DNA from 4 places in the Methylophilus luteus genome. Region 4 is predicted to be linked to each of the others. Evidence: predicted binding sites of a transcription regulator. Region 4 holds the regulator's gene; each other region holds the start of a gene.
What was found. The regulator sigma-54, encoded in region 4, starts transcription at its own class of promoters, with help from an activator protein. The targets are predictions, from matches to a motif close to TGGCACNNTTCCTGCT.
Positions count from the first base shown of each region.

Region 1: a site for sigma-54 is predicted at 1,113-1,128, ahead of ssuD (FMNH2-dependent alkanesulfonate monooxygenase). Genes of this name have one in related genera too.
Region 2: a site for sigma-54 is predicted at 2,210-2,225, ahead of ACFQ1Z_RS13855 (transglutaminase family protein). Genes of this name have one in related genera too.
Region 3: a site for sigma-54 is predicted at 7,162-7,177, ahead of ACFQ1Z_RS12365 (glycogen/starch/alpha-glucan phosphorylase). Genes of this name have one in related genera too.

Region 1 is NZ_JBHTKB010000001.1:1,275,972-1,283,946, reverse strand. It holds gene ACFQ1Z_RS05840 (acyl-CoA dehydrogenase family protein) at 1-803, opposite strand, end outside; gene ssuD (FMNH2-dependent alkanesulfonate monooxygenase) at 1,175-2,308, shown strand; gene ACFQ1Z_RS05830 (acyl-CoA dehydrogenase family protein) at 2,317-3,534, shown strand; gene ACFQ1Z_RS05825 (amidohydrolase family protein) at 3,556-4,410, shown strand; gene ribB (3,4-dihydroxy-2-butanone-4-phosphate synthase) at 4,433-5,134, shown strand; gene ACFQ1Z_RS05815 (SfnB family sulfur acquisition oxidoreductase) at 5,257-6,489, opposite strand; gene msuE (FMN reductase) at 6,942-7,514, shown strand; gene sfnG (dimethylsulfone monooxygenase SfnG) at 7,541-7,975, shown strand, end outside.
Region 2 is NZ_JBHTKB010000003.1:320,870-328,844, reverse strand. It holds gene ACFQ1Z_RS13855 (transglutaminase family protein) at 1-2,171, opposite strand, end outside; gene ACFQ1Z_RS13850 (SPFH domain-containing protein) at 2,369-3,208, opposite strand; gene ACFQ1Z_RS13845 (NfeD family protein) at 3,283-3,756, opposite strand; gene ACFQ1Z_RS13840 (valine--tRNA ligase) at 3,898-6,795, shown strand; gene ACFQ1Z_RS13835 (serine endopeptidase) at 6,873-7,895, opposite strand.
Region 3 is NZ_JBHTKB010000002.1:606,366-614,340, forward strand. It holds gene ppx (exopolyphosphatase) at 1-461, opposite strand, end outside; gene ACFQ1Z_RS12335 (hypothetical protein) at 480-767, opposite strand; gene ACFQ1Z_RS12340 (hypothetical protein) at 925-1,623, shown strand; gene ACFQ1Z_RS12345 (diguanylate cyclase) at 2,796-3,431, opposite strand; gene htpG (molecular chaperone HtpG) at 3,688-5,601, shown strand; gene ACFQ1Z_RS12355 (OmpP1/FadL family transporter) at 5,759-6,730, shown strand; gene ACFQ1Z_RS12360 (hypothetical protein) at 6,755-7,024, shown strand; gene ACFQ1Z_RS12365 (glycogen/starch/alpha-glucan phosphorylase) at 7,227-7,975, shown strand, end outside.
Region 4 is NZ_JBHTKB010000002.1:574-8,548, forward strand. It holds gene ACFQ1Z_RS09500 (RNA polymerase factor sigma-54) at 890-2,440, opposite strand; gene lptB (LPS export ABC transporter ATP-binding protein) at 2,447-3,193, opposite strand; gene lptA (lipopolysaccharide transport periplasmic protein LptA) at 3,205-3,870, opposite strand; gene lptC (LPS export ABC transporter periplasmic protein LptC) at 3,901-4,563, opposite strand; gene ACFQ1Z_RS09520 (KpsF/GutQ family sugar-phosphate isomerase) at 4,584-5,585, opposite strand; gene ACFQ1Z_RS09525 (cation:proton antiporter) at 5,807-7,783, shown strand; gene ACFQ1Z_RS09530 (NAD(P)/FAD-dependent oxidoreductase) at 7,933-7,975, shown strand, end outside.

The sequences.
Region 1 (7,975 bases), on a different contig from region 4:
GGCCTGGCTTCATGCAGGGTGTAGTTTTGTGCATCGTTAAAGGCACCTTCCGCTATGCCTAGATAGATATTGGTCAGTATCAGCTGGGCGATCAATGGCCGCAGGCATGCAAAGGGATTACTCAATGGGCCTGGCTCAGTGAGCAGCTCATTGTCTTCTACCCGCACTTTTTCAAAATTGACTGTACCGCTGTCAGTTTGACGCTGACCGATATTGTCCCAGTCATCCATGATGCTGATGCCGGTACGTAGCGTAGGGATAGCCGCGATCACCAGCTCGCCATCAGTCTTGCGATTCGCTGATGCGATTAGCATCTCTGAATCGAGTGCGCCCGAGCAAAAACTTTTTTTCCCGGAAAACTCGTGCCAGTGAGCATAGCTTTTAGAAATGGTGCGCTCGTCTAACGGGTTCAGGGCATTGCCCCAGAACCAGTTGAGTTGCGCGGTCTGCTCATACCAGCGCTGCCATTGGTCCGGCCTGGAGAATAAACGCACAGTCGCCAGCATCAAATGCTGGAAACCATACACGTGTGCGATAGAGCTATCCACTTTTGCGAACTCACGCACCACGGCCAGGGTTTCCTGCCAGCTGGAGCCATGGCCGCCATACTCGCTGGGGATGATCAGTGACAGTAAACCGCTGTTGCGTATGGCATCACGCTCCACTTTAGGTGTGCCGCCGCGATGATCCCTCTCTACCGCGGTCAGGGCAAAAGAATCAGCCAGTTGTCTGGCCACCTCTAGCGCACCTAGGCCTTCATTAAGGTGCACCGGCGGAATGAATGAAAAATGATTTATATTCAAAAGTTATATCCAGCTTGTTACATATGCTGATGATTCAGCATGTTTTGTGCCAACTCTGAAAATGCCTATCAGTTACCTGGCGCACACGCAGTAATTCATGTTTAGTTGAATAAAATCAGTGGCTTGAGTAAGTGTTTGCCTAATGCTTGCGTATGTTTTCAGATTGCCAGGCTTAGGCAAGCTGCATGGCCATGCTGGTTTATCAGCAACAATGCTGCTGATACAGCAGCAGGGGGTGTGATTATGCTGATTAAACAGCAACTCTGCTTAGAGCAGTTGTAAGTCTATGAATTTGTTTAATTTTATTTATGGCATGGTCTTTGCACTAGGGCTACTTATGTATGCAGCATGAATAAAAGGAAACTCATATCATGGAAATATTCTGGTTTTTGCCTACCCACGGTGACCAGCGCTACCTGGGCACCACGCAAGGTGCCAGGCCGGCAACACTCTCTTATCTCAAACAGATCGCCCAGGCCGCAGACCGCCTGGGTTATGGCGGCGTACTTGTACCTTCTGGCAGATCGTGCGAAGACGCCTGGGTCATTTCATCGGCATTGATCAACGAAACCAGGCAGCTCAAGTTCCTGGTGGCTACCCGCCCTGGCTTTATCTCGCCGGTGGTGTCAGCCAGAATGGCATCCACGCTGGACCGCATCTCTGGTGGCCGTTTGCTGATCAACGTCGTGGCTGGCGGCGACCCTGCCGAGCAGCAGGCTGAAGGCAGTTTTTTAACCCATGATGACCGTTATGCCGAAGCCGAGGAATTTTTATCCATCTGGCGTTCGGTGTTATCTGAAGCTGTGGTGGACTTTGAAGGTGAGCATCTGCAGGTGAAAGGCGCCAGCCTGCCTACCGGTAGCCTGCAAAAACCTTATCCGCCCCTGTTTATAGGCGGTGCTTCAGACGCTGCCATCGCGCTTAGCAGCAAACATATTGATGTGCATCTGACCTGGGGTGAGCCACCGGCTGCCGTCGCTGAAAAGGTCAGAGTGATCAGAGAGGCTGCAGCAAAACAAGGGCGCAGCATACGCTTCGGCATCCGGCTGCATGTCATCGTGCGTGAAACAAGCGAGCAGGCCTGGCAGGCTGCTGAAGAACTGATCTCGCATGTCACCGATGAAACCATCGCCGCGGCGCAGGCTGCGGTCGCCAATTTTGATTCGGTGGCACAAAAACGCATGACAGAATTGCACCACGGCAGGCGCGATAAGCTGGAAGTCGCCCCCAACCTTTGGGCCGGCGTCGGCCTGGTACGTGGCGGGGCAGGCACTGCGCTGGTGGGCGACCCGCAGCAAGTCGCTGACCGGATCAAGGAGTACCAGGCGCTGGGCATAGATTATTTTATCTTCTCGGGCTACCCGCATCTGGAGGAATCTTATCGCGTTGCTGAATTGTTGTTTCCGCTGCTGCCGCTGGCCAGAAAAAATGATGATGAAGTCAGTATCAACACCAATATGACAGGCCCATTTGGTGCAGCCAAACCTGTCAAACATGCCGCTTAGGGGAGCGTATGAAACTCGCAGTTGATTCACAATCCAAACATGCTCATATACACGGCGTTGATTTCAGTGGCACTCCGCAACAATTGGCTGATCAGTTATCCGCCTACCTGGCCAAGTCAGCGGTAGAGCGCGACATTGCCGGTGGCACTCCCTACGAGCAGCGGCAGGCAGTGCGCGATAGCGGATTATTAAAATTATTGATCCCCGAGGCCTATGGCGGCTTGGGCGGCAGCTGGCCCGAGATCTACGCCATCATCCGGCAGATCGCGCGTGTCGATAGCTCGATCGCACAAGTGTTCGCATTCCAGTTCCTGATGCTCACCTCTATCAGATTGTACGCATCTGAAGCGCAATGGCAGCATTACTACCGCTTGACCGCCAGCCACAATCTCTGGTGGGGTAATGCACTGAATCCGCTGGATAACCGCACCATCGCCCGCAAAGTAGCCGGTGGCTACCAGTTCACCGGCCAGAAAAGTTTTTGCTCCGGCTCTATGGATTCGGACTATATGATCGTCTCCGCCATTGAAGAAAGTACAGGCAAGTTCCTGGTCGCTGCGGTGCCGACTGACAGGAGCGGCATACGCCTGAATGGCGACTGGGACAATATGGGCCAGCGCCAGACTGACAGCGGTAGCGCCGAGTTTGACAGATTGCTGGTCAATGATAACGAGCTATTGCTAGACCCCGGTCCACTCAGCTCTTTATTCGCCAGTCTGCGTTCGCTGGTGGCCCAGCTGATATTCACTAACATCTATATCGGCCTGGCTGAAGGGGCGCTGCAGGATGGTGTCAAATATAGCACTAGCAACAGTCGTGTCTGGTCCGGCTCACTCGCGCAGACCATACACGAGGACCCTTTCACCCTGCTGCACTACGGCGAGTTCTGGTCTGGCCTGCATGCCTCAGCCATACTCGCCGACCACGCAGCTGGTCTGCTGGATAAAGCGTGGCTGCAAGACCTGGCATTAGACGAGAAAGCCCGAGGCGAACTGGCGCTAGCGGTGTTTTCTGCCAAAGTGCAGGCGACCAGATCAGGCCTGGATGTGACCTCCAGAATCTTTGAGGTAGCCGGGGCCAGGGCGACCACAGCCAAGTTACGCATGGATAGATATTGGCGCAATCTGCGGGTTTACACCCTGCATGACCCCGTGGATTACAAACTCAGAGACCTGGGTGACTGGGCATTGAACGGCAAATACCCCACACCCAGCTTTTACGCTTAACCCCTGAATAGAATCGGTCTTATGAAACAAAAAATCATTGATATGCGCAACCGTCCTGCCTTCTTGCATGACTTTTTTGGCGCCACACCGGCTACCGCTGCCTACGATACTGCCAAATGGCTGAATCAAAGGGTGGGCTCACTGGAGCCGGAACATTTCAAACGCTCTTATACGCTGCAAGGTTACCTGCAGGAGATAGACCAGGCCGGCATAGATTACGCCGTGGTGGTGGGCAGGGAGACGCCTGATCTGACCATCGCCGATGCTGAGGTCGCTCAACTGGTGCAGCAAAGCCCTAAGCTGATCGGGCTAGGCTCGGTGGATATAGTGGCGCGCGGTGTTGAAAGTGCGCTGGCTGCGATAGAGCATGCCATACATCAGCATGGCTTCAGGGCGATCAATATTGAGCCGGGCTTTGCCAAGCCGGCCCGCTACGTCGATGACCCCATCTTTGACCCGGTGTATCAGGCCTGCCAGCAGCACCAGGTGCCCGTATGCGTGATGTCGGGGCCAACCACACCGGACCTGGATTATGCACACCCTAATGCGGTCGCACGCCTGGCCAGAAAGTATCCGGACCTGAACATCATTTGCTTTCATGGCTACTATCCTTATGTGAACGAGATCGTTGGTGCGGCATTCCGTTATCCCAACTTATATCTGGTGCCAGACATGTATATCTTCCAGCCTGGTGCCGAGCTCTACGTGCAGGCTGCAAACAAGTTTTTAGGTGACCAGCTGTTGTTCGGTACTTCTTACCCGTTCAGGCCCATGCAGCAGACCATCGCTGATTTCATGCAGCTGGGTTTCAAAGATGCAGTGCTGGAGAAAGTGTTTTATCAGAATGCCGCCAGCTTGTTAAAGCTAGGCAATTAAGTTGTGAGAAATAGGACAGGGTATGCAAGATAATAACGAGGGTTTTGATGCGGTCAGTGACGCCATTGCTGCGATCGCCAATGGCGAATTCGTGATCGTTGTTGACGATACCGATAGAGAGAACGAAGGCGATCTGATCATCGCCGCTGAAAAGATCAGCACCGAGCAAATGGCTTTTCTGGTGAAACACAGCAGCGGCTTAGTCTGCGTCGCCATGGGTGAACAGCGGCTGCAAGCGTTGCAACTGCCGCAGATGGTGGCTCACAACGCAGACCCATACAGAACTGCTTTTACCGTGAGCGTTGATTATAAATATGGCACCAGCAGTGGTATCTCTGCGGCTGACAGAGCCTTAACATTAAGAGCACTGGCTGACCCGCATAGCCAGGCGCGAGAGTTTCACCGGCCTGGCCATATCTTTCCGCTGCGAGCGCGTGCCGGCGGTGTGCTCGCACGGCCCGGGCATACTGAAGCCGCTTTTGACCTGGCCAGACTGGCCGGGTTAAGCCCGGTGGGCGTACTGTGCGAAATAGTCAATGAAGATGGCAGCATGGCCAGAAGGCCAGAGCTGCTGTTATTCGCCAGAAAGCATGGGCTGAAAATCATCACGATTGCTGCAATGATCGCTTACCGTGAACAGCATCTGCCAATAGCCCTAACAGAAAAACCGGCAGCAACCAGCCGGCAGAATAGATTGCTGGATTCTGCGCTAAGCTATATCTAAGTGCACATTTGGCCGCTGCCAGTGTGTGGCAATGAACAAGATCCAGTTGAACAAAATCCAGATGAATAAAAAGCCCTCAAACGAGGGCTTTTTATTGTCTGGCGGACTAGTATGGTCCAGCGTCAGATCCAGGGGTGACGCGGTGGCTTGATCTTGTTCAGGCTGTAATTGCCCACCGCATGATATTTCCAGCGCACCGGGTCATGCAGGGTGTGGGTACGGGCGTTACGCCAGTGCCTGTCCAGGTTGAATTCACCCAGGGTAGAACGGGTGCCGGCTAACTCAAACAGCTTGCTGCCTGCCAGTAAAGCGGTTTCAGTGCTTAACACTTTGGCTTCTGCCACTGCGATCGAGGCTTCGGCTACCGTATCCTCATTCGGGTTACGTTGTGCTTCATCCAGGTATTCTCCGGCTCGCGCCAGCAAGGCTTCCGTGGCATGGATACGGATCTGCAGGTCGCCTATATCTTTAATGGTATGCGGGTCTTCGTAGCCATGCTCCAGATCGGTATCTATCCACGGCCGGGTGTGATTGCGTACAAAATGCAGCGTATCCTTGAATGCGGCACGCGCAATGCCGGTATCCACCGCGGCTTGAATGATCTGGGCTAACGGGCCCATGGCAGTCGGGCGGTCAAAGGCCTGCTGGTGAGGCAGCACATGTTCGCTAGGGACAAAAATATTGTCCAGTATGGTAGTGCCGCTGGCCGTGGTACGTTGGCCAAAACTAGACCAGTCATCAATAATGGTCAGGCCTTGGGCGCCGGCGGGTACAAAGGCTACCGCTGTATTATCATTCACATCCTTGGTGATCACCGGCACCCAGTCAGCCAGCAGGGCACCTGATGAGTAGAATTTCTTGCCATTGAGGAAAAAGCCGCTGTTGGCAGCCGTTAATCTCGTTTTTACATCATTGACGCTCTTGGTGCCGATCTCGGAAAATGCATTGCCGAAGCGTACCCCTTGCAACACCAGTTCAAAAAAGTAGCGTTTCTGAAATTCGCTGCCATCCAGGCGTAAACCTTCCACCATATACAGATGATTCTGCGGGATCTGGCCTATGCTGGGGTCCGCTTCAGAAACCGTGGCGATGACTTCGGCCAGCGTTTTGTTGGAGACGAATGCACCGCCATATTCTTTAGGCACTGTGATGCCCCACAGGCCGCTGCTGGAGAAAAGATCCAGTTCTTTACGCGGCAGCCGTCTCTCCTTATCGCGAAGCGAAGCTTCTTTTGCGATCTCACTGGCGACCTGTTTTGCGACCTCAATGGCTTCAGCGTCAGTTTTAATGATATGCGCGAGCTCCCTGGAGTGGGTCTCAGGCAAATGCGCAACATTGCTTGCTTGTGCAGTCATAGTTAATCCTTATTAAATTGATGTTGGGCTAAAACAACGCAGTCCTCGCCGAATCATGTGTGCTGCGCGTCTACCTGCTTTATTGCATTAAATATGCCAACTGTTAAGTGATTGAATTTAATAAGTATTCGCCGTAGGCTGCGCTTTGCAAAGCGTGTAAATCGACCATAAGCTGCTGAATGCATGCTGATTAATCAGCACACTGCCAGGCGTGTACGCGGCCACAGCCAGCCTGGGGATGCTGCATTTCATGAATAGTTGCTGATAAAGCAGCAGCGCATCAGCAAAATACTGATTAAACCAACACCCTGAAAAATATAAAAAACTCTGCATGTTATTGATTTATATAGGTAAATAATCTTGGCATGGTTGCTGCTATTACTCATGTAAGCCGGTATTCCAGCATTGAACAAATTAAGTTGGCGCCGGCAACACATGTTTAGGAGCCATGAATGAGTCGTCCCTTGAAAGTCACAGCTGTTGCAGGCAGCTACAAATTACCTTCCAGAACTGCAGCACTGGTTGCGGCCCTGACCGAAAAACTGGGGCAGCAGATCGCGATCGATCTGCACCAGATAGACTTGAGTGAAATCGGTGGCAGTTTCACCGCGTCATTTGACCCCAGGGATCTGCCTGCCAGGGTGCAAAAAGATATTACAGCGATTGAAACAGCGGACCTGCTGATCGTAGCCACACCGGTCTATCGCGCTTCTTATAGTGGGCTGTTCAAACATCTGTTCGATCTGGTCAATTACGAAGCTTTGATCGATGTGCCTGTGCTGCTCGGTGCGACCGGTGGCAGCGACCGGCATGCCTTGATCATCGATCACGAGTTAAGGCCGCTATTCAGCTTTTTTCAGGCCTTGACCCTGCCAGTAGGCGTGTATGCCACTGAAGCCGACTTTGAAAACTACCAGGTGAAAAGTGAGGCCTTGAAAGCGCGTATCGAGCTGGCGATAGCACGGGCACTGCCGCTGCTTAAACATCGCGTCACCGTCACTGAAGCCAGCCTTCAGGCCATATGACACCAACGAATCTTTGGAGAACTTGTATGAGTACACAAAACATCAAATTTGCTTACTGGGTACCAAACGTCAGTGGCGGCCTGGTGGTGAGTAATATTGAGCAACGCACTAGCTGGGATATCGATTACAACCGCAAACTGGCACAAATCGCCGAAAAAGCAGGGTTTGAATATGCATTGAGCCAGATCCGTTTTACAGCGGGTTATGGTGCCGAGTTTCAGCACGAATCCGTTGCTTTCTCGCATGCGCTTCTGGCTGCCACGACCAAGCTCAAAGTGATCGCAGCCATCCTGCCTGGCCCATGGAACCCGGTGCTGGCTGCCAAGCAGCTGGCCACCATAGATCTGTTGACCGAGGGCCGCGTAGCGATCAATGTGGTTTCTGGCTGGTTCCGTGGTGAGTTCACTGCGATTGGTGAGCATTGGCTGGACCATGATGAGCGCTATCGCCGTTCTAAAGAG
Region 2 (7,975 bases), on a different contig from region 4:
GGACGGCGTAACAGCGGGCTGTCGGCTGCGGTCTCGCCACCCAGGGTGACATGATTGCCGCCGCCGGTGCCGGTGTGGCGACCATCCAGCATGAATTTCTCGGTGCCCAGCCGGCATAGCCGTGCCTGTTCATACAACATGCTGACATTGCTCACCAGCTCCTGCCAGCTGCGCGAAGGATGGATATTCACTTCTATCACACCCGGGTCCGGCGTCACACTCAGCAGCCTGAGCCGGCTATCGCGTGGCGGCGTGTAGCCTTCCAGCCACAATTTGAGTTTCAGGTCGCTGGCGGTCTGCTCCAGGGCATTCAACAGATCCAGGTAGTCATCCAGGCGGGTGACCGGCGGCATAAACACATATAACCTGCCCTTGCGCACCTGCACACACAAGGCGGTGTGTATCACATCCCGCGCCGAGGGCTGTGCCGTCTGATGTTTGAGACGCACGACAGGCGCGGCGCTTTCGCCCAGGGCAGCAGTTGGCGCAAACGGGTCCAGCGCAAATTCGGGTTCTATATCGGCAGGCAGTTGCCACGGCAGCGATGCCAGCGGCAGGCGCAGGCCCATGGGTGAATCCCCCGCCAGCAGGTAGAGGCGCTCGCGGCGTAACGGCCATTTACTGGTCAGCCAGGCGCCGGCCTTGCGCTTTTCGTCCGGCTTGAGCGGCATGATAAAACCGACCACTGTACCCAGGCCCTGGTTCAACGCTTGTGCCAGGCGCTTGCGCTCGGCGCTGTCAGTCAGATCCACCTTTAGCGGGTCTAGGTTGTCGGGTAACTGCTGCTCTTGCAGGGTGAGCGCCAGCGCATCTTCATACGCCGGGATCACACAGGCTTGCGGAAAACCCAGCATATCCGCCAGGTGGTGGGTAAATGCGTGTGCCTGCACCAGCGTGTAGCCATCATCTACACCTTCAGCAGAAAACAGGCTGGCATCGTGCCAGACCGGTTTGCCATCCGGGCGCCAGTAGATATTAATAGCCCAGCGTGGCAAGGCCTCGCCGGGATACCACTTGCCCTGGCCGTAATGCAAAAAGCCGTTCGTGGCCAGCTGCGATTTCAAGCGCAATGCCAGCTTGCCGGCCAGCTCACGTTTATGCTCGCCCAGCGCCAGCGTGTTCCACTGCGCGCCATCCATATCATCAATAGAAACAAAGGTGGGCTCACCACCATGCGTCAGCCGCACATCCATCGCCAGCAGATGCTCGTCGACCTCGTCACCGAGTTTGAGTATGGCCTGCCAGTCTGGCTCGCTATAAGGCTTGGTCACGCGCGGGTCTTCATGGATGCGCGTCACTGTCATTTCATGCTTGAAAGTGACCTCAGCCACATCGGTGTAGCCCACCACCGGCGCGGCGGATGACGGCAGCGCAGTACAGGCCAGCGGGATATGGCCCTCGCCCGCCATCAGGCCTGAAGTCGGGTCCAGCCCTACCCAGCCCGCCCCCGGTATAAAGACCTCAGTCCAGGCATGCAGATCGGTGAAATCCTTATCCGTGCCGCTAGGGCCATCCAGCGCGGCGACATCGGCTTTCAGCTGTATCAGGTAGCCGGACACAAAGCGTGCCGCCAGACCCAGATGGCGCATGATCTGCACCAGCAACCAGGCCGTATCACGGCAGGAGCCTGTCAGCTTTTGCAGTGTCTCTTCCGGCGTTTGTATACCGGGCTCCAGGCGTACCGTGTAGCCTATGCCGTTTTGCAGGCACTGGTTCACATCCATCAGAAAATCAACGACGCCCATGCCCGGCCGAATCACCTGGCTGCGTATCTTTTCTATCCAGTTTTGCAGTAACAGACCAGGCGCATCCGGCTGCAAGTAGGCAGTCAGTTCAAATGCCTGCTGCTCGGTGTAATTGAATGGATATTGCTCGGCATATTTCTCGACAAAAAAATCAAACGGATTGATGACAGTCATATCCGCCACCAAATCGACCGTAAAATCGAGTTCACGCACCATTTCGGGGAATACACAGCGCGCGATATAGTTACCGTAAGGGTCTTGCTGCCAGTTGATAAAGTGTTGCTCTGGTGTCACCGTCAGTGAATAGGCCAGTACTGGCGTGCGCGCATGCGCGGCTGGTTTCAGGCGGACTTCGTGAGGAGAAAGATTGACCAGGCGGTCAAAGGTATAACTGGTGCGGTGATGTAGCGCCACGCGAATTGCCACTGCGACCCCTCTAGTAATGATTGTTTTAAGCAGTGAGATGCAGGAAATATGCCAGTTGTGGCTGGCGATGCGACAACCGTCAGCAGTGGGCGGTGGCAATAGAAATAAAAAACGCGGCAAACTGATTAAAATTTGCCGCGCACTCGCTCAGACTAACTACTAAACAGGTGACTGCTTAGTTTGTGGTTAGTTGCTGGTTATTTGCTGCCGATAAGGTTTTTCACCGCGCTGACCACATCACCAGGCAGCACCACGATCTTGCTGTTGTTAGAACCACTGATTTTTTGCAGGGCCTGAATATAGCGGTCGCCCAGCAAAAAGGTCGCTGAAGTATTGTTTTCTTTGACCACTTCCGAAATCATTTTGATCGATTCTGCTGAGGCATTGGCTGCCACCATCTGCGCTTCTGCATCTTTACGCGCTGCTTCCAGGCGTGCTTCTGCATTCAGGATCAGCGATTGCTTCTCGCCTTCGGCACGGGTGACCACTGCCACACGCTCACGCTCGGCACTGGCCTGCTGTTCCATGGCGTGCTGCATATTGGCTGAAGGCTTGATATCCTGTATCTCTACACTCTTCACCGTCAGGCCCCAATCGAGGGCTTCGTCGGCAATGGCGATCTTCAGTTCAGTCTTGATGCGGTCGCGCGAGGTGAGGGCATGATTCAGATCCATGCCGCCTATGATAGAGCGCAGATTGGTCTGCACCATATTACGCATCGCTTCCCTGAAGTTTTCAATGCCATACACCGCACGTTCGATATTGGAAACCTTGATAAAAGCCACCGCATTAGCGAGGATCACCGCATTATCGCGGGTGATCACTTCCTGTTCGGGGATATCCAGGATAATGTCCTTGGTAGTGACTTTGTAGCTGATCCTGCTCAATACCGGATTGATCACATGTAAACCGGGGCTGATGATGCCGGCAAATTTACCCAGGCGCTCAACCACCCACTCCTCACCTTGCGGCACGATACGAACACCTTTGACGATGGCAATAATGACCAGTATCAATACGATGATGCTGATTTCCATGTGTACTCCTTCAATTAACAATGTTTGCGCTGCATATGACTAGGCAGCTCGTGAAAAAACTTGTGGCGCGCAAGTTAAAGCGGTGCCACGCGTACGCTGTTGCCTTCAACCGCCACTATCCTGGCGGCTTGATCGACCGCGATCTCAACATCGGCCACGGCTGACCATTCCTTGCTGCCCATCACGCCCTGGCTGAAACGGATAAGCCCGGGCTGCGCAGGACTGACGGCCTGCACTATAGTGCCCTGGCGGCCTATCTCTTCACCCTGCGCCTGCCCTACGCGTGGCGTTGGCTGCGTTTTTTCGCGCTTGCGCCAGATGGCGACTGCCAGCACCGAAAAGATCGCATAAATAAAAATCTGCCACGCCGGACTGAATGCAGGTAACAACCAGGCCAGCAAGGCCATTGCCAGCGCAGCCATGCCTGGCCACAACAGGTACATAGTGCCGGATAACATCTCCAGGCACAGTAAAATCAGGCCCAGGCCACACCAGATCCACATCATCTCCATGTCAAATACCCCCACTACATGCACCCAGGTTAACAATACAGTGTTGCATATTAGCATTGTCTGCCAGTTGCAGATATGACAGCCGCCAACTGCTTTACATAGTTTGAGCGATAGAATCTGCGGCAAAGGCCGGCACAGACAACAAAGCGCACACCGGCCTATGGTAAAATCAGGCGCATGACTACCCCAACACAAAACTCCAATCCTACACGCGAACTCGCCAAATCCTTTGACCCAAAAACCATAGAAAGCCAATGGTATGCCTTCTGGGAAAGCAAAGGCTTTTATGCCGCAGGCATGAACCCAGAAGTCAAAGACAACTTCTGCATATTGCTGCCACCGCCTAACGTCACCGGCACGCTGCACATGGGCCATGGTTTCAACCAGACCATCATGGATGCACTGACCCGTTATCACCGTATGCGTGGCGACAACACCCTGTGGCAACCAGGGACAGACCACGCTGGTATCGCCACCCAGATAGTGGTGGAGCGCCAGCTGGATGCACAGGGCGTCAGCCGCCATGACCTGGGGCGCGAAAAATTCCTGGAAAAAGTCTGGGAGTGGAAAGAATATTCCGGCGGCACCATCACCAAGCAGATGCGCCGTCTGGGCACTTCGCCAGACTGGAGCCGCGAGCGTTTCACCATGGACGCCGGACTCAATAAAGTGGTGACCGAAACCTTTGTGCGCCTGTTTAACGAAGGCCTGATCTACCGCGGCAAGCGCCTGGTCAACTGGGATGTGAAGCTGGGTACGGCGGTGTCTGACCTGGAAGTGGTGCAGGAAGAAGAAGACGGCTCCATGTGGCATATCAATTATCCGCTGGCGGATGGCTCCGGCCAGCTGACTGTCGCAACCACGCGTCCGGAAACGATGCTGGGTGACGTGGCGGTGATGGTGCACCCCGAAGATGAGCGTTATGCACACCTGATAGGCAAAACCGTGGCCTTGCCGCTGTGTGACCGTGAGATCCCGGTGATCGCCGATGACTATGTGGATAAAGAATTCGGTACCGGGGTAGTGAAAGTGACGCCGGCGCATGACTTTAACGACAATATGGTCGGCCAGCGCCAGGGCCTGGACAAGATAGTCATCCTCAACCTGCAAGGTTTTGTGCCGGCAGCGGCTGAAGTGTATGCCGCCGATGGCAGCAGCAAAGCTGCGATCAGCCTGCCTGCCAACCTGGCAGGCCTGGAGCGCTTTGCTGCCCGCAAACAGGTGGTGGCTGACCTTGAAGCTGCTGGCTTGCTGGTCAAAGTTGAAAAACACAAATTGAAAGTACCGCGTGGTGACCGCACCAACGTGGTGATAGAACCCATGCTGACCGACCAGTGGTTTGTGGCGATGAGCAAGCCTGGTGCAGATGGCAAGAGCATCACTGAAAAAGCACTGCAAGTGGTGGCCGATGGCGAGATCAAGTTTTACCCGGAAAACTGGGTGAACACTTATAACCAGTGGCTGAACAATATCCAGGACTGGTGTATCTCGCGCCAGTTATGGTGGGGTCACCAGATCCCGGCCTGGTATGGCGATGACGGCAAAGTCTATGTCGCCCATGATGAAGCGGAAGCCAGGTCACAGGCAGCAAAAGCCGGTTACAGCGGCGCACTGACCCGCGACAATGATGTGCTGGATACCTGGTATTCATCTGCCCTGTGGCCATTCTCTACCCTGGACTGGACCGGCGATGAGGCTATCGATGCACAGAATCAGGCTTTGCAGCAGTTTTTGCCATCTTCAGTGCTGGTGACCGGTTTTGATATTATTTTCTTCTGGGTGGCGCGCATGGTGATGATGACCAAACACATCACCGGCAAGATCCCGTTCAAGCATGTTTATGTACACGGCCTGATCCGCGATGCCGAAGGCCAGAAGATGTCCAAGTCCAAGGGCAATGTGCTGGACCCTATAGACCTGATAGACGGCATAGACCTGGAAACGCTGGTAAGCAAACGCACCACCGGCCTGATGAACCCCAAAGATGCGGAAAAGATAGAGAAACGCACGCGCAAGGAGTTCCCCGAGGGCATTGCCGCCTATGGCACCGATGCACTCCGCTTTACCTTTGCCAGCCTGGCTTCACCAGGACGCGATATCAAATTCGACCTGCAACGCTGCGAAGGTTATCGCAATTTCTGCAACAAGCTGTGGAACGCGACGCGCTTTGTGCTGATGAATACCGAAGGCCAGGACAATGGTTTTGGCGTGGAAAGTTGTGACGATGGCGGCCGCAAATTCAGCCAGGCCGACCGCTGGATAGTCAGCCTGTTACAGCGCACCGAAAGTGAAGTGGAGCGCGCGTTCAACGATTACCGCTTTGACCTGGCGGCCAAGGCGATCTACGAATTTGTCTGGGACCAGTATTGCGACTGGTACCTGGAAATCGCCAAGGTGCAGATCCAGGGTGGCAGCGAAGCCGAGCAGCGCGCTACCCGCCGCACCCTGCTGCGCGTGCTGGAAACCATTTTGCGCCTGGCCCACCCTATCATCCCGTTTGTGACTGAGGAGATCTGGCAGACGATCGCGCCGATGACAGAATTGAAAGACAAGTCACGCGGTACGCAAAGCATCATGTTGCAGGCTTACCCTAAAGCTGATCTGGATAAAATCGATGAAGCAGCCGAAGCCTGGGTGGCAACACTGAAAACGGCGGTGGAAGCCTGCCGTAGCCTGCGTGGCGAGATGAGTATTTCGCCGGCGGCCAAAGTGCCGTTGATCGCGGCCGGTGATGCCGCGCAACTGGCGGCATTCGCGCCTTACCTCAAGTCGCTGGCCAAGCTTGAAGATGTCGCCATTGTCGCTGAATTACCAGAGGCAGATGCGCCGGTCATGCTGGCCGCTGATTTCCGCCTGATGCTGAAAGTAGAGATCGATGTGGCCGCCGAGAAGGAGCGTCTGGGCAAAGAGATCACAAGACTGCAAGGCGAGATCACCAAAGCCAATAGCAAACTGGGCAACGAGAGTTTTGTCGCGCGCGCACCGGCTGCAGTGGTAGATCAGGAAAAAGCCAGGCTGGCCGAGTTCAGCGCCAATCTGGAAAAGTTACAGGCGCAACTGGCAAAACTGAAGTAGTTTGTTGATTAAAACGTTATTAAACTAAAAATACCGTGGCCTGAGATTCAGGTCACGGTATTTTTTTGAGGGGCAGTTCAGGCCACGGCGCCGCACTTATGGCAAAACTTGGCAAACGCGTTCTTGCGTGTATGGCAGGCGCTGCAATAGTTATGCAGGCAAATTCCGCAATGGGTACAAAAATCATTGCTTTCGTTTTTCAGGTCGACATTGCGCTCGCAACCCGGGCAAACACTCTTGGCTAGCCTGGCAAGCGCAGTGTCATAGCCCAATTTCTCCCGCCGTTGAAACTCTGGCTGCGATTCGGCCAGCTTCTGCTGTTCAAGATAGTTCTGCAACGCAGTGATGGCATATTTACCCCCAACGACCGTGAGCAAAATGCCAACGATATAGCGTACATAGCCGCCATAATCCGGCAAATAAGGTACCAGCTCGACAAAAAAGGCCAGCAAGGCAAAGATGATAAACCCCCAGACAAACGGCCAGTACTGGGATTTTCTTTGCTGCACGAACAACCATGCAGCCAGCGCCAGCAACGGCAAAGTCAGCAACAGGCGGTATAAGAATACGCGCATTTCCTTATCTTCATATTCATCGTCAAATTGCTGCCGCGCCAGCCCTTCAAGTGCACTGACCTGTGCCAGCAACTGATTTTCCCGCTGTGAAATATCGGTCTGTTTCTGCTGGATATCCTCAATCGCCCGCTCAGCATCGCGCTCCAGTTTTTTGAGTGTGTCTAATGTGCGTGTGCGGCCGACCAGATCGTCCACCTCATCGGTGACATCCCTGGCGGACACCCAGTTATCAAACGTGGTGCGGGCTGCCTGGTAATCTTTCTGCCGGATGATCAGCTGTAAATTGACTTGCTCAAGCTGATCGGCAAGCGTTTGATGCTGGCGGGAAAGCGCCTTGAGCTCAGCGCGTAACGGATCTATTTCCCGGTGATTGACGAAATGCTCAGTGGTATAACTGGTTTCTACACGGGGCAGATCACCAATAATGTTTTTGCCCAGCCCGGTAAGAAACATGGCAAAAATGATCGCCACCATCCATAAAGCACGGTTAAACCATTTTTCGGATAAGCGTACGCCTTTGTTCATGACATTGCCTTAAACAGGGATAGCTATCGATGCTAACGGGCTTTTACGTTTGCGGCAAGCGCTAGTCATGCTACTGCGCT
Region 3 (7,975 bases), 610 kb from region 4:
TGCTGGCCCAGAATAAACTCGGTCGAGCGTCCGCCTATATCTATCACCAGGCGTTTCTCATCCGATTGTGGCAGCATGCGGCTGACGCCCTGGTAGATCAGGCGGGCTTCTTCCACACCTGAAATGATCTCTATCGGGTAACCCAGTACTTTCTGTGCCTGCTTGATAAACTCGGCGCTGTTGGCCGCTTCTCGCAATGTCTGCGTGGCGACCGCGCGTACATGTTCCGGCGCAAAGCCTTTCAGCCGCTCGCCAAAGCGTGCCAGGCATTTCAGCCCGCGTTCAAACGCTGCCGGTTTCAGGTTGCGCTCTTCATCGAGGTCGCCACCCTGGCGCACGGCCTCTTTCAGATAATCGACACGCAGGATCTGCCCGTCGACCACACGGCCGATTTCAAGTCGAAAACTGTTGGAGCCCAGGTCTACAGCAGCGAGTTGGGTGTCATGGGTAATAGTTTGCATGCGATACCACTGAAGAAATTACTTTAGATAACGTGAAATGGCCTTGGGGTATTCAGGAAAATAGCGTTCGATCACACTCAAATCAAAACTTCTCAAAATACTGGAGTTAGACTCGCGGTCAAGCAGAAAATCGAAAGAAGCCGCGACCAGATCATTGATCGTATGCGGCGTAGTCAATAACTGCCTGGCATAATCCGGTTTGACACTGACCTGGTGCGTGGTGACTTGTGACCCGTGCACGGTGACAGAAAAAGAATTAGGACTGGTTTCAGTCACCTCAATAGTCGCCACGATCACCTCCGCCATGTTTGCCCTGTTAGGCAACTCTTGCAAACAGTATAAATTGTTATCCTGGCATAGGCCAGTGAAACTAATGTGACGGCAATGAATATAAAATGCTGCCCTGACAGACGACTGATTTCATTAAACTGTCATCGCTGCCAATTAAAATAACAAGTAAAAAATGATGAAACTGATACTGACCTCTTGCTCCCTGGTATTGCTGCTGTGCCTGTCTCACAGCGCGCACGCCGCACGCCCTCTGGTCACGGATGACGCCCGCCTGACCAATGCCCACAGCTGCCAGCTTGAAAGCTGGGTGCGTGCCTATGAAGGCGGGCGCGAAATGTGGGCGCTACCCGCCTGCAACTTCGGTGAAAACTTTGAAGTCACCCTGGGCGGCGGCGTATACCGCAACCAGGACGAGAACTACCGGACCGAAGACTGGATAGTGCAATTCAAAACCTTGTTCAAGCCTCTGGAAACCAATGGCTGGGGCTGGGGTTTGGCTGCCGGGCATGTCAAGCACACCGATATCCAGCCTGGCCCTAACCAGCTGGGCAATACCTATTTTTATGTGCCGGTGTCTTTCTCTTTGCGCGATGATGATGTGATCGTGCACCTGAATATGGGCATGTTGCGTGACAAACAGGCATCAGAACTCAAGGCCAGTATGGGGCTGGGCGCAGAATTCAAACTGGGCGGGCCGTTTAAAGGCATTGCCGAGGTGTTTGGCGATAATTCGCAAAACCCGTTTTATCAACTGGGGGTGCGCTACTCGCTGGTGCCGGAGGTGTTTCAGGTGGATGGGACGCTGGGGCAGCAGGTGAATGGGGATAGTGAGAGCAGGTGGTTGTCGATTGGGTTGAGATGGACACCGTAGGGGTTTGTTTTTGTGACTAGCCTTGTTTGATGGGGAAGTAGATCGTTTTAATCGGTATTTCTTTGGATGGTTCTGTGCTGATTGTTCGGTGCTCTTTTTTAGCCTTTTCTTTCGCCCCTCGGCGAGTGTCTTTTCTTTGCGTGCCCAAAGAAAAGGCACCAAAAGAAAGGGCACCCTAGCATCCGCTTGTTTCCTGCGTTGCTCATCAAAATAAGCGGTCGCGAAACTCGCCCTAGCGGCCTGCAAACTACGCAGGCCACCGCGGAGCTCAGACAGTCGCTCCCTTGTTTCTTATTTTGCCTGCGCTACTCGGCGCGTCAGATAGGGCACCCGGAAAGGCACCACACGGTTAGTGAGGTGGGTCTTTCTCACATCGTATCCCGCTCGACCTGCGAATAAAACAAATACACCGTTGCTAAGCTGACCGTAATTGGTATTTCTTTGGATGGTTCAGTGCGCTGATGCAGCCTTTTCTTTCGCCCCTCGGCGAGTGTCTTTTCTTTGCGTGCCCAAAGAAAAGGCACCAAAAGAAAGGGCACCCTAGCATCCGCTTGTTTCCTGCGTTGCTCGTCAAAATAAGCGGTCGCGAAACTCGCCCTGACAAGCCACACACTGCGTGGCTTGTTGCGGAACTCAGACAGTCGCTCCCTTCCTCCTTATTTTGACTCCGCTACTCGGCGCGTCAGATAGGGGACCCGGAAAGACACTACGCGGTGATTGACGTGAGTTTTTCTCGCATGGCATCCCGCTAGACAAGTGAATAAAACAAATACTTAGTCGCTAAGCGCCCTCTACTCATGACGTTTCACTAATGGCCCATCGTGGTGGTGTTGACTTTGGGCCCCTATCTGACGCGCCGAGTAGCGCAGTCAGCGTGGGAGAGGTCGGCCAGCGTTTGTTCGAGTTTGCGGGGTGTGCAAGCCGCTAGGGCGAGTTTCGTTGGACGCCCACGTTGACGAGCAACGCAGGAAACAAGCGGAAGCTAGGGTGCATTTCTTTTGGTTACGTTTTCTTTGGGCAAGCAAAGAAAAGTAACTCGCCTAGAGGCGAAAAGCAACGTCAAATTCATCCAAAGAAATACCAATTACAACTTTCAGCTAGTGCATCACTGGCTTAGCGACTACCACCAGTTTTGTTACGCAAAGAAATATAGCGCGTCAAATAGCAATCCCTTATTTCAACAAAATAATCCGATTCACCTGCCCCAGCCTAAACGCCGTTGTACTCATCTTCCCGCCTTTCAACGCCAGTGGCCTGATCGGACACGGCGGGATCCTCCGCCCATCCTCCAGCAAGGTATCATCCTCAGCAGTCGATTGCCAGACACCGCCATTCACCGGCCTGAACTGCCAGCGTATATAGCCGACTTTGGCACCCAGTTGCAACATCTCATCGCGGTCGGGTGCTTCACTGACTAATAGCTCGTTTTCCAGCTCTTCATCATATTTGCCAAACGCTTGTTTGCAGGCCAAAGCCTCTTGATCTGTTGCCCCGATATAAGTGCATGCCCGGTGTTCTTCGCGTTGCACATCCCAGGCGCCTAATTGCCAGGCGGCATCCAGTACGGCTTCTTCTACCATTTCCGGCTGACGCCAGCGGTCATTGATCTGCAAGGCTGAGCCTGGCACCGGTTGCAGTATTGGTTTTAGCATGGGTAATGCCGCCACGGGTTGCTTGCGAAAGCCATGCCAGTGCAGCATCAGTAGCAAGGGTGTGTCCGCGCGCGGCACCGCTGTCAGTGTCACTGCGGTCAGGGGCAGTTGCATGACTTGCATTTGCTCAATTAAAGTGTGAAAAATATTCATCATCCACTCCTCATTACTTAACAAAGCCTGTTCAGTAAATAGCTAGCAAGAAGTGTGCTGAGCGCCGCTTTTTTAATCGGCGAGCAGCGCGATGAAGCCGTGGCTTGATAGGCCAATGACGTGCGCAATGTTGTGTTTTAATCATGGGTTAGTTGCGTGATTAGCTGCAACTGTCATTCCCCCTCTTGAAATACGGTTTTGTTTTCCCCATCTATGCAGAAATTTTTGTGTTTAACACCCGTTATTTGGAGAAACCGTTATGACGACAGCGACAGCAGAATCGCCATCTAAACAAACCATGGGCTTTCAGGCCGAGGTTAAGCAATTACTACAGTTGATGATACATTCGCTGTATAGCAATAAAGAGATCGTGTTGCGTGAGTTGATCTCTAACGCGTCTGATGCGGCGGATAAATTGCGCTTTGAGGCTATCTCAAATGACAGCCTGTATGAGAATGACAGTGAGCTTCGCATCAGGATCTCGTTTGATAAACAGGCGCGCACAGTGACCATTTCTGACAATGGCATAGGCATGCGCCGCGAAGAAGTGATCAATAACATCGGTACCATTGCCAAATCTGGCACCAAAGAGTTCTTCCAGAACCTGACCGGTGACCAGGCCAAGGATGCCAACCTGATCGGCCAGTTCGGCGTCGGTTTCTATTCCAGCTTTATCATCGCCGACAAGGTCACGCTGATCACCCGACGTGCAGGTGAGAAAGAAGCGATCAAGTGGGAATCAGGCGGTGAAGGCGATTTCACCATAGAGACTACCGAAAAAGCGGAGCGCGGTACCGAGGTGATCCTGCATCTGCGCGAAGCTGAAGATGAGTTTCTGAATGACTGGAAACTGAAAACCATAGTCCGCAAATATTCTGACCATATCACCTTGCCTATCGTGATGAAAAAGTCTGAATGGAAAGATGGCGAGAATGGCGAGGGCGGCCAGATGGTGGCTACCGATGAAGACGAAACCATCAATACCGCTTCTGCCTTGTGGGCGCGCAGCAAGAGTGATATCAGTGAACAAGAGTACAACGAGTTTTACAAGCATGTGTCGCACGACCATGAGAACCCGCTGGCTTATACGCACAGCCGCGTAGAGGGCAAGCAGGAATATATCTCGCTGCTGTATGTGCCGAGCAGGGCGCCGTTCGATCTGTATGACAGAGAGCGTCGCCAGGGCATCAAGCTATACGTGAAGCGTGTATTTATTATGGAAGAAGCAGAAAAGCTGATGCCACAATATCTGCGTTTTGTGCGCGGGGTGATCGATTCTGCCGACTTGCCACTCAATGTGTCACGTGAGATCCTGCAGGACAGCCGCGATGTGGAAGCGATTAAAAACGGTTCTGTGAAAAAAGTACTCAGCTTGCTGGAAGACATCGCCGAAAACAAAGCGGAAGAATATAGCAAGTTCTGGAACGAGTTCGGCCGTGTGCTGAAAGAAGGCCCGGGTGAAGACTTCGCCAATAAAGACAAGATCGCCGGCTTGCTGCGCTTTGCTTCTACCCATGCCGATAACGATACGCAAAACGTGTCGCTCAAAGACTACATCGCCCGCTTTAAACCCGAGCAGGAAGTGATCTACTACATCACAGCCGATACTTTTGCCGCTGCCAAGAATTCACCACATCTGGAGATCTTCCGCAAAAAAGGCATAGAAGTATTGCTGCTGTCTGACAAGGTGGACGAATGGTTGCTGGGCAGCCTGACCGAGTTTGAAGGCAAGAAATTGCAATCCATCGCCAAAGGCGATCTGGATTTAGGCAAGCTGGAAGACGAAGCCGATAAAGAAGCGCAAAAGCAGGTGGAAGAAAACGCCAAGGGCCTGGTGGAGCGTCTCAAGACGGCATTGGGTGATGCCGTGAAAGAAGTGAAAGTGACGCACAGGTTGACCGATTCCCCGGCTTGCCTGGTGGCGGGCGAGCATGATCTTTCCGGTAATCTGGCACGTATCCTCAAGGCGGCAGGTCAGCAGGCACCTGAGAGCAAACCTATCCTGGAAGTGAACCCGGCGCACCGGCTGGTGGAAAAACTGCAGGCTGAAACCGATGATGCGAAATTCGCCGATTATGCGCATGTGCTGTTTGACCAGGCCTTGCTGGCAGAAGGCGGTCAGCTCGAAGACCCGGCCAGCTTTGTAAAACGTATCAACAGCCTGATCCTGTAAGTTCGATCAAATAAGCAGCCCTATCTGCTTTTGATATAAAGCCCGCGCAAGCGGGCTTTATATTTTTAACCGTTATATCAATATAATTCAAAATTCTTTTTAGGTATTAAGTAAGCTTGGTAGATTAAAGGCCTCAACAACGTTTAAGGGGTTGGATATGCGCACTACTGTAAAACTGTTGCCGTGGCTGTTATCTATAATGGCTGGGCAGGCCTGGGCAACCGATGGTTACTTTGCCCACGGCTACGGCGTCAAGGGCCTGGGCCTGGGCGGTGTCGGCATTGCTCTGCCGCAGGATGCACTGGCGGCGGCTACCAATCCGGCTGGTTTGGGCATCGTTGGCGACCGTATCGATTTTGGTGTGACCTGGTTCAAACCAGACCGCGATGTACGTCTCAGCAATACTGCCGGGGGCAGCGGGGCGCTGGATGGCCGTTATGATGGCAATGATAGCGAACACTTTTTTATCCCTGAGTTTGGCTACAACCGGGTGATCAATGAGCGCATCACCCTGGGCGTGAGCGTTTACGGCAATGGCGGCATGAACACCGATTACAAAGACGGTATCCCTTATTTCAACAACACTGGCAGCCGGGTCGGCATCGATTACCTGCAGGTGGTGGTAGCGCCGACCGCGACCTGGCGCGTGAATGAACAGCATGTGTTGGGCGTGTCACTGAATCTGGCCTACCAGCGTTTTGAGGCCAAGGGTTTGCAGAACTTTGATAATGCGCTCTCTACTACTTCTGTCGGCAATGTGACCAATAACGGGCACGACAACTCTTATGGCGCTGGCTTGCGTTTCGGCTGGGTTGGCCAGGTGAGTGATGCCGTGACTTTGGGTGCCACTTATCAAACTAAAACTTATGCCAGCAAGTTTGATAAATATAAAGGCCTGTTTGCAGAAGGTGGCGATATTGATATTCCTGCAAACTACGGTATCGGTATCGCGATTAAAACTTCTCCATCCTTAACGCTGGCTGCAGATGCACAACGCATCCTATATTCTGATGTGGATTCGATTGGTAATTTGTCAGTGAGCAATTTGTTTGCAGGTAATGCGCTTGGATCATCTAAAGGCCCAGGGTTTGGTTGGCGAGACGTGACAGTCTTCAAGGTCGGGGCATAATACGCTTACAGCGATACATTAACGTTGCGTGCTGGCTACAATCACAGCTCGCAGCCGGTGCGCAGCAGCGAAACCCTGCTTAATATTCTGGCGCCTGCTGTGGTGCAGGATCACCTTACATTAGGCGCAACCTATACTTTGCCGAACAAATCTGAGCTTTCATTCTTCTTCGCACATGCCTTTGAAAACAAAGTGCGCGGGAGTAACTCGATTCCCCCTCAATTTTTTGGAGGAGAAGCTGATTTACGGATGAACCAGAATTCCCTGGGTGTTGCTTACGGTTGGGCGTTATAGGCTAAATCCCTGATTTTCTATATGATTGCCTGAGTGCGTTTCCGCTTTCAGTCATTAAAATTACATTTATCGTAATTTATAATAAAGCCATGGCACCTTCGCCGTGGCTTTTTGTCATAAAGGGCAATAGCCGCGACAGGCTTGTTTTTTGCTTTTAAGTTAGACAATCACATCCGTTATTGATCATTCCAGGGGAAGATGCATGGCCACTAATGCCAAATCCACACGTAGCAAGACCAACAAAATCGAAACCATCCATAACGCTGAAGATTTTTTACTGACGCAGTTGCCGATACCGCAAGCTTTACGCAACCATCTGACATTCTCCCTGGGTAAATCCGACTCCTGGGCCACCACTCGCGACTGGTACCAGACCGCTGCCTTTACCGTGCGCGACCATTTGATGAGCCGCTGGGTGATCACGCGTGACGCCTATCGCGATGCCAATACCAAACGCGTCTATTATTTATCACTGGAATTTCTGATCGGCCGCATGCTTTCAAACGCGGCACTGAATTTGGGCGTTGCACCGGAACTAAGCGACGGCCTGCAGGAAATCGGCCAGCAGCTGGAAGGTGTGGCCGAGATGGAACCCGATGCTGCGCTGGGCAATGGCGGTTTGGGCAGGCTGGCTGCGTGTTTTGTGGATTCCATGGCCACCATGGATATTCCCGCGACCGGTTACGGCATACGCTATGACTATGGCATGTTCAGGCAAAGCATAGAAGGCGGCCAGCAGGTTGAAAACCCGGATAACTGGCTGCGCTACCAGAATATCTGGGAAGTGCAGCGCCCCGAGCATACCTGCGAAGTGAAGTTCTACGGCCGCGTTGTGCAAGTGCACACCGAACGTGGCACCGAGCGCCACTGGATAGACACCGAGAGCGTGGTCGCCATGCCTTATGATGTGCCGGTGCCTGGCTATGGCACGCAAACGGTGAATAACCTGCG
Region 4 (7,975 bases):
TTAGGTGGGTCTTTCTCGCATCGTATCCCGCTCAACCAGCGTAACAAATCAAAACCAAAAACAAATACACGGTTGCTAAGCGGCTCGCTGCTTTTGGTGGTTCACTAATGGGCCATCGTGGTGGTGTTGACTTCGGGCCCCTATCTGACGCGCCGAGTAGCGGAGTCAAAATAAGGAGAAAGGGAGCGACTGTCTGAGTTCCGCGGTGGCCTGCGCAGTGTGCAGGCCGCTAGGGCGAGTTTCGCGACCGCTTATTTTGACGAGCAACGCAGGAAACAAGCGGATGCTAGGGTGCATTTCTTTTGGTTACGTTTTCTTTGTGCAAGCAAAGAAAAGTAACTCGCCTAGAGGCGAAAAAGAACGCTGAAACAGAGCGCAAAACTATCCAAACAAATACCGATTCTATGGCAATGGTTGCGCGGGAATAAATATGAAAAACCCCAGCTTCACTAAGGGCGTGTGTTTTTCCGGGCCCCTATCTGACGCGCCGAGTAGCGGAATCAAAATAAGGAGGAAGGGAGCGACTGTCTGAGCTCCGCAACAAGCCACAGTGTGTGTGGCTTGTCAGGGCGAGTTTCGCGACCGCTTATGCCTAAGTCCGGCAAAGCAACGGACGAAAGTCCTGAGGTGAGCAACGCAGGAAACAAGCGGATGCTAGGGTGCATTTCTTTTGGTTACGTTTTCTTTGTGCAAGCAAAGAAAAGTAACTCGCCTAGAGGCGAAAGAAAATGGTGAATCAGATCACTAAACCACCCAAAGAAATACCTAACTACAACTCCAGTAAGTGCATCACTCGCGCTGCACGGTCCGCACAGGTTGCGCTAGCCAAGTTGCGCACTCCTCAATGCCGAGGATAACACCGGCTATGCAGTGGCGTGATGCTGGGAAATTAAAGCGATTTGCGCAGATTAGCTGGCGGTATGCTCAATGACTCACGGTATTTGGCAATGGTACGCCGTGCCACCACTATGCCCTGTTGCGCCAGGGTATCGGTGATCTGGTTGTCAGAAAGCGGTTTTTTCTCGTTCTCTTCTGCCACCATTTGCTTGATCAGTGCGCGTATGGCGGTTGCCGAGCAGGAACCGCCAGCATCGGTAGCGACTGAGCTGCCAAAGAAGTATTTAAGCTCATAAACTCCGCGTGGAGTGAGCATGTACTTGTGGGTGGTGACGCGCGAAACAGTACTTTCATGCAGGTCTAACTCTTCGGCGATCTCACGCAGCACCAACGGTCGCATGGCGATATCGCCGTGCTCAAAGAAGTTACGCTGCCGGTCTACAATGGCTTGTGATACGCGCAATATGGTCGAGAAGCGTTGCTGGATATTCTTGATCATCCATTTGGCTTCCTGCATCTGGCTTTGCAGGTACTGGCCCGAGCTTTCACGGTTACGTTTGAGGATGTCGGCATACATCTGGTTGATGCGCAGTTTGGGGATCACGCCGTCGTTGAGGGTTGCTACCCAGATACCTTTGATCTTTTTCACCACCACATCGTGCTGGATAAAATGGTCATGGCTAAAGTTGGAGAACTCGCTGCCCGGCCGCGGGTTTTGCTGGCGTATCAGTTGCTGCGCGCCTTTGAGTGAGGCTTCATCGCAACTGAGCTGTTTGCGCAGCTTGATAAAATCTTTATTGGCCAGCAACGCCAGATGGTCTTTCACCAGCGCGATCGCAATTTTCAGGTAGGGCGTGCTGGCCGGCAGGGCCTGCAGTTGCAGCAACAGGCATTCGCGCAGGTCACGCGCACCTATGCCTATGGGGTCCAGGTTCTGGATCAGCTTGAGCGCTGTTTCCAGTTCCAGCAGGTCGACTTCTAGTTCCAGCGGCAGGTTGTCTACCACTTCCTGCAAGTCTTGCTCCAGGTAGCCGTCGTCATTGATGCTGTCCAGCAGCAGTTTGACCAGGCTCATGTCGCGGTGCGACAGGTGCGCCAGCTGTATCTGGTCTATCAGGTGCTCACGCAGGCTGATGCTGCTGGCGTCCTGGCGTGAAAAATCGCCGTCTTCATCGTCGGTATTGTTGCGGCCTGCCTCATCCCAGTTGCTGGTGCTGCCAAACTCGCCGTAATCGTCTTCAAACTCCGGCGGCGTGAATTCTTCATTCAGGTTGGGCAGTTCGCCTTCATTGCCGCTGAGGTCATCGCGCAACTCTTCGCGCAAGGTGTCGGCCGGCGAGGGGATATCCTGTTGGGTGGCGACATCAAATGAGCTGGCGTCTTCGACTTCTGCCTGTGCCGCTAACGGGGCGTCTGGCGTGTTGTCTTCAAACTCGCCTTCTTCATTATTGTCGGCCATCTCGAGCAAAGGGTTCTCCTGCAAGATGGCTTCCAGCTCCTGGCTCAGTTCCAGCGTCGACAGTTGCAACAGGCGGATAGACTGCTGCAGCTGCGGCGTCAGTGCCAGGTTTTGCGACATGCGTAATTGCAGGTTTTGCTTCATAAGGACTTACAGCCTAAAATTTTTGCCCAGATAGACTTCACGCACACCCTCATTCTGAATGATCTCATCGGGGGTGCCGGCCGCAAACACTGCGCCTTCGTTGACGATATAGGCGCGGTCACAGATATCCAGCGTTTCACGCACGTTGTGGTCTGTGATCAGGATGCCGATATTCTGGCTGCTCAGGTAACGGATGATTTTCTGGATCTCTATCACCGCGATCGGGTCTATGCCGGCGAACGGTTCATCCAGCAAAATAAATTTCGGGTCGGTGGCCAGGCAACGGGCGATCTCTACCCGGCGACGTTCACCGCCGGACAAGCTGACCGCCTGGCTGTTGCGTATGTGCTGGATATGCAACTGGTCCAGCAATGACTCCAGTTTGGCTTCACGCTCTTCTGCGGTATAAGGGCGGGTTTCCAGGATAGACAGTATGTTATCGGTCACCGTCATCTTGCGGAAAATAGAGGCTTCTTGCGGCAGGTAGGCCAGGCCCATGCGCGCCCGTTCATGCATGGGGGCGTGGCTGACGTCGGTGCCGTTCAGGGTGATATGGCCGTCGTCTAGGGCGACCAGGCCGACTATCATGTAAAAGCTGGTGGTTTTGCCTGCCCCGTTCGGGCCCAGCAAGCCTATGACTTCGCCGCTATGTAGTTCCAGCGTCGTGTTTCTGACCACGGTGCGACCCTGGTAAGCTTTTTTTAAATGGCTGACGCTTAAATGGCTATTGTCTGGTGAAGCAGTGGTTTGCATATTGCCAGTCTTTACTGAGGTTCTTTCTTGGTTTCGTTGCTGGTGCCGCTGGCTGCCGGTTCAGGCCTGATCTGTAACGAGCGGTTCATGCGCAACCCTTGCTGTGCATTGGCCTTGTTATCTATGACCGGTGGCGTGGTTTTACTCTTGGGCTGAATGATCGCCTTGACCCGGCTGTTGGCAGTGCCGTTAGGGTTGGCTTTGGTGCCACCTATCACTTCGGCATATTCCGCATTGGCGTCATAGCTGATGTAATCACCGGTGACTATGTCTTCGCCACGTTTGACCCAGGCATTGGTATACAGTTGCACTTTATCCATGCGGCCGTTGTATTCAATGCGCTGGCCACTGCCTTGCATCCACTCGTTCTTGCCGGTGCGCTTTTGCTTGAAAGTGGTCGGCGTAGCCGGGCTGCCTATGCAGGTGCTATGCTGAAAACCGTCCTGGTCTTCGCGCACTATCATTTTGTCAGCCTTGATTTGCAGCGTGCCCTGGTTAAGGATGACGTTGCCGGTGTAGGTGCTGATCTTTTTCGCATCGTTGACGCTCACGGTGTCGGCTTCGAGCTCTATCGGTTGTTCACGGTCAGACTCTTCGGCCCTGACGGTGTTTGACCACTGCAACAGCGTAGCCAGTAGCAGGCAGGTCACATAAAATAATTGCTTGTGCGTTTTCAACTCATCTCTCCAGGAATCATCTATCCTTGATTATTGACCTGTGTCAGGCCTGGTTTTTTTGCTGCTGCGGGCCGGTTTTTTCGGTTTGCCAGCCTGGGCGGCAGGCGCTGCATTCACTGCCACCGGCGCGCGTTCATAATGTACATGCACCCGGTTGAATAATTGCATGGTTTCGGATTTTTTATCAAAGCGCATGCCAGTGCCTGTGACCACGCTACCCGGCTGCTGCAGTATAGTCACTGGCAGATCGGTGTAAGCGATATCCGTGTCCGGTTCAACAAACAACTGTTCTGTCTTTAGTTGCATTTCGCCTTTTTCGGCGGTGGCCTGGCGCACTACTTTCACCTGCTTTACAAACTCCACCAGTTTACCATTGCCGGATATTTTGCCGCGCTGGCCATAAATCTGGGTGTAAGGCATGTTCTCGCCAAACTGGGTGAAGCGCGGCCGGTCCAGTTCAGTGTAATCGCTGTCAGGATAATGGCGCATTTGCGAGGCGGCCAGTACATATTTGATACGGCCACTGGCGTCGGTACGCGTGCTGACAAAATTATAAAGCATGTAATCTGGCGCATGCCGGCTGACGCCAGTCATGCGCGAGGCTTCCTCCTGCACCGTCTGGTTGATCCAGAAGGTCAGCAAAGCCAGAAACACCATCAGGCTGATCGGTAGCAGAATCGGATATTTAAGCATAGATACAGACCCCGGCTAGCCTAAACCACTTTCGCTTTCAGCAAGTCATGCATATTGAATGCCCCTGCCAATTGCCGCTGCTCGTTCACCACCAGAAAACCGTTGATGCGGTGTTGTTCCATCAGGCTGATCGCTTCAACAGCCATCTGCTGCGTACCCAGCAACTTGGGTTGCCGGCTCATGACGCTGGTGATAGGCGCCTGATGATCGGTCAGGCCTTGCACGAACAAACGGCGTATATCACCGTCAGTAAACACGCCCACCGGCTGCTGTTCTGCATCGACAATGGCAGTAAAACCCATGCCCTTGCTGGAGATCTCTTGTATGGCTTGCTGCAGCGTGGCGTTTTCTTTCACGCTGGGGATTGCATCGCCGCTACGCATCACATCTTTGACCCTGACCAGTAAGCGCCGCCCCAGGCTGCCGCCGGGGTGGGAGTGGGCAAAGTCTTCTGCGGTGAATTCACGCAGTTCCAGCACGCATAAGGCCAGTGCGTCACCCAGAGCTAATGCAGCAGTGGTGCTGGCGGTAGGGGCCAGGCCCAGCGGACAGGCTTCATGGCTGACTGCTGCACTCAAATGCACTTGCGATTCACGCGATAAAGTCGAATCTGTGCTGCCGGTGATGCTTAAAATTCGCGCACCCAGACGGCGTATCGAAGGCAATATGTTAATGATCTCATCGCTCTCGCCGGAGTTAGAAAGCGCGATCACCACATCTTCAGCCGTGATCATGCCGAGGTCACCGTGGCTGGCTTCAGCGGCATGCATAAAAAAAGCCGGGGTGCCGGTGCTGGCAAAGGTGGCGGCGATCTTGCCGCCGATATGGCCGGATTTGCCCACGCCAGTCACCACTACGCGGCCACGGCAGGCAACGATCATATGCACAGCAGCTTCAAACGCAGCACCCAGGCGTCCGGCCAGCTGGCGGATCTCGTCTGCTTCGTGCAATAACACATTGCGCGCTTTTTCCACGATGTCAGAACTTTCAGCAAGTTTGACACCTGATTTTGCTATACTCATGGTCGCTAAGTATAGCAAGTGACCGCCCCGGCAAGAAAGCAAAACGCAGCTTTTTTAATGATTTTTTAATATCAGGCACATTTTTTGCATTAAACAAAGATTTGTGGCAGCATAATCAGGCTGAAACAATTCTGTTTCATCATAAGATCATCAGACCACGCGAGCTGTAATCACTACCGGTAGCGCAGCGTGGTCTTAATTAATTGCTTTAGAATTTTTGCATGTTTGACTCCCTAATCCATTTACTCTTGTTGCTCACCAGTTCGGTATTCGCCGTCGGTTTATTCCGCATATTGGGCATGCCTGCCATTCTGGCTTATTTCATGATAGGCATAGTCTTGGGCCCGCACGCATTGGGCCTGATACAGGATGAAGAAACCGGTCGCCAGGTGGCCGAGTTCGGCATTGTGTTCCTGATGTTTAGCATAGGCCTGGAATTCAGCCTGCCCAAGCTTTACGCCATGCGCAAGACCCTGTTCGGCTTAGGCGGCGGGCAAGTGATCCTGACGCTGCTGGTCAGCCTGGTGCTAGGAAAAATGGCCGGCCTGAGCCTGACCACCGCCTTTATTATCGGCGCTGCGCTGACCATGTCGTCAACTGCTATTGTTTCCAAGATACTGATGGAACGCGTGGACCTTAACTCCCGCCACGGCCGCCTGAGCATAGGTGTGCTGCTGTTCCAGGACCTGGCGGTCATCCCTATCCTGGTGCTGATCCAGACTCTGGGTGCGCACAGCAATAACTGGCTGGATGTGCTGGGTCTGACCCTGCTGAAATCGTCAGTGCTGTTATTCCTGTTATTCAAGTTTGGCAAAAACATCCTCAACTTCTGGTTTGAGTTGGTTGCCAAACAACGCTCGCGTGAACTGTTTGTATTAAACGTGCTGATGGTGACCTTGCTGATGTCTGCAGCCACCAATTTTGCCGGTTTGTCCTATGCGCTGGGTGCGTTTGTCGCCGGCATGCTGATCTCTGAGACCAAATACCGCTACCAGGTGGAATCAGATATCGCGCCTTTCCGCGATATCCTGCTCGGCCTGTTCTTTATCAGTGTCGGCATGCTGCTCGATGTCAGGGTGATCCTGGATAATGCAATGCTGGTGGTGCTGTTGCTGGCCTTATACCTGCTGTTCAAAATGGGGCTGATCGCGGCGCTGACCAAGTTTTACGGTTTTGAGATGGGTGTGGGTGTGCGTACCGGCATCATCCTCGGCCAGGCCGGCGAGTTCACTTTTGTGGTGCTGGCCCTGGGCTTGCAGACGCGTTTGATCGATGGCGATGCCTTGCAACTGGTGTTGTCGGTCGCCGTGCTTTCCATGCTGGTGGCGCCGTTTATCATTCAATACAATGGCCGCATCGCACGTTACCTGGTGAAAAGCTATACCCGCAATAGCATTAAAGGCGTAGACACCATACAGGAGCACAGCCAGGAGCTGAAGGACCACGTCATTATTTGCGGTTATGGCCGTAGCGGCCAGTACCTGGGCCGTTTCCTGCGTGAAGAGAATATCCCCTATGTCGCGCTTGATATGGATGCCAGCCGCGTGCAGGAAGCAGCCTCAGCGGGTGAGAATGTGATTTATGGTGACGCCAGCAGGCGCTCGGTGATGGAAGCCGCCGGACTGGCGCGTGCCAAAGCCGTCATCATCAGCTATGCCGAAACGCGTGGCACCATGAAAGTACTGGATGTGATCAAAGAACGGCATCCCAACCTGCCGGTGATCGTGCGCACCCATGATGACAGCGAGATGGATGAGTTGCGCGCCGCCGGTGCGCACGAAGTCGTGCCAGAGATACTGGAAGGTAGCCTGATGCTGGCTTCACACGCACTGGTCACCCTGGGCGTGCCGTTGAACCGCGTGGTCAAGCGTATCCGCCTGTTCCGCGAAGAGCGCTACAAAATGTTCAAGGGTTATTTCCGCGGCGTCAGCGACGCAGATGCTTCTACCGCTTCATTGCCGCAATTGCATTCAGTGGAAATGTATAAGAACTTTTATGCGCATGGCCTGCGGTTGGACCATATCCCGTTTGAAGATTTTGCGGTCGAGGTCAAACAACTGCGCCGGCCGAATATGCCAGAACCCATAGTGCCCAGAGGCGATATCGTTCTGGTTGAAGGTGATGTGCTGGTGCTGCTGGGCAGCAATGCCGCCCTGATCGCCATGGAAGTCTATTTGATTTCTGGCCGCAAACCTTGATCCCCACTCTGATTTCAAACCAGCTGCTAACAGGGTAAAGTTGGCAGCCGGTTTGGTCTGCCGCTGGTTTAAATTCAGTGCTGGTTTAAATTCAGTGCTGGTTCAACCCACTTGTAAAATACACGCGTTTTTTTCCTGAAAAAATCTTTATGGCAAACACTTCGGTATTAGTCGTCGGCGGCGGCATCGTCG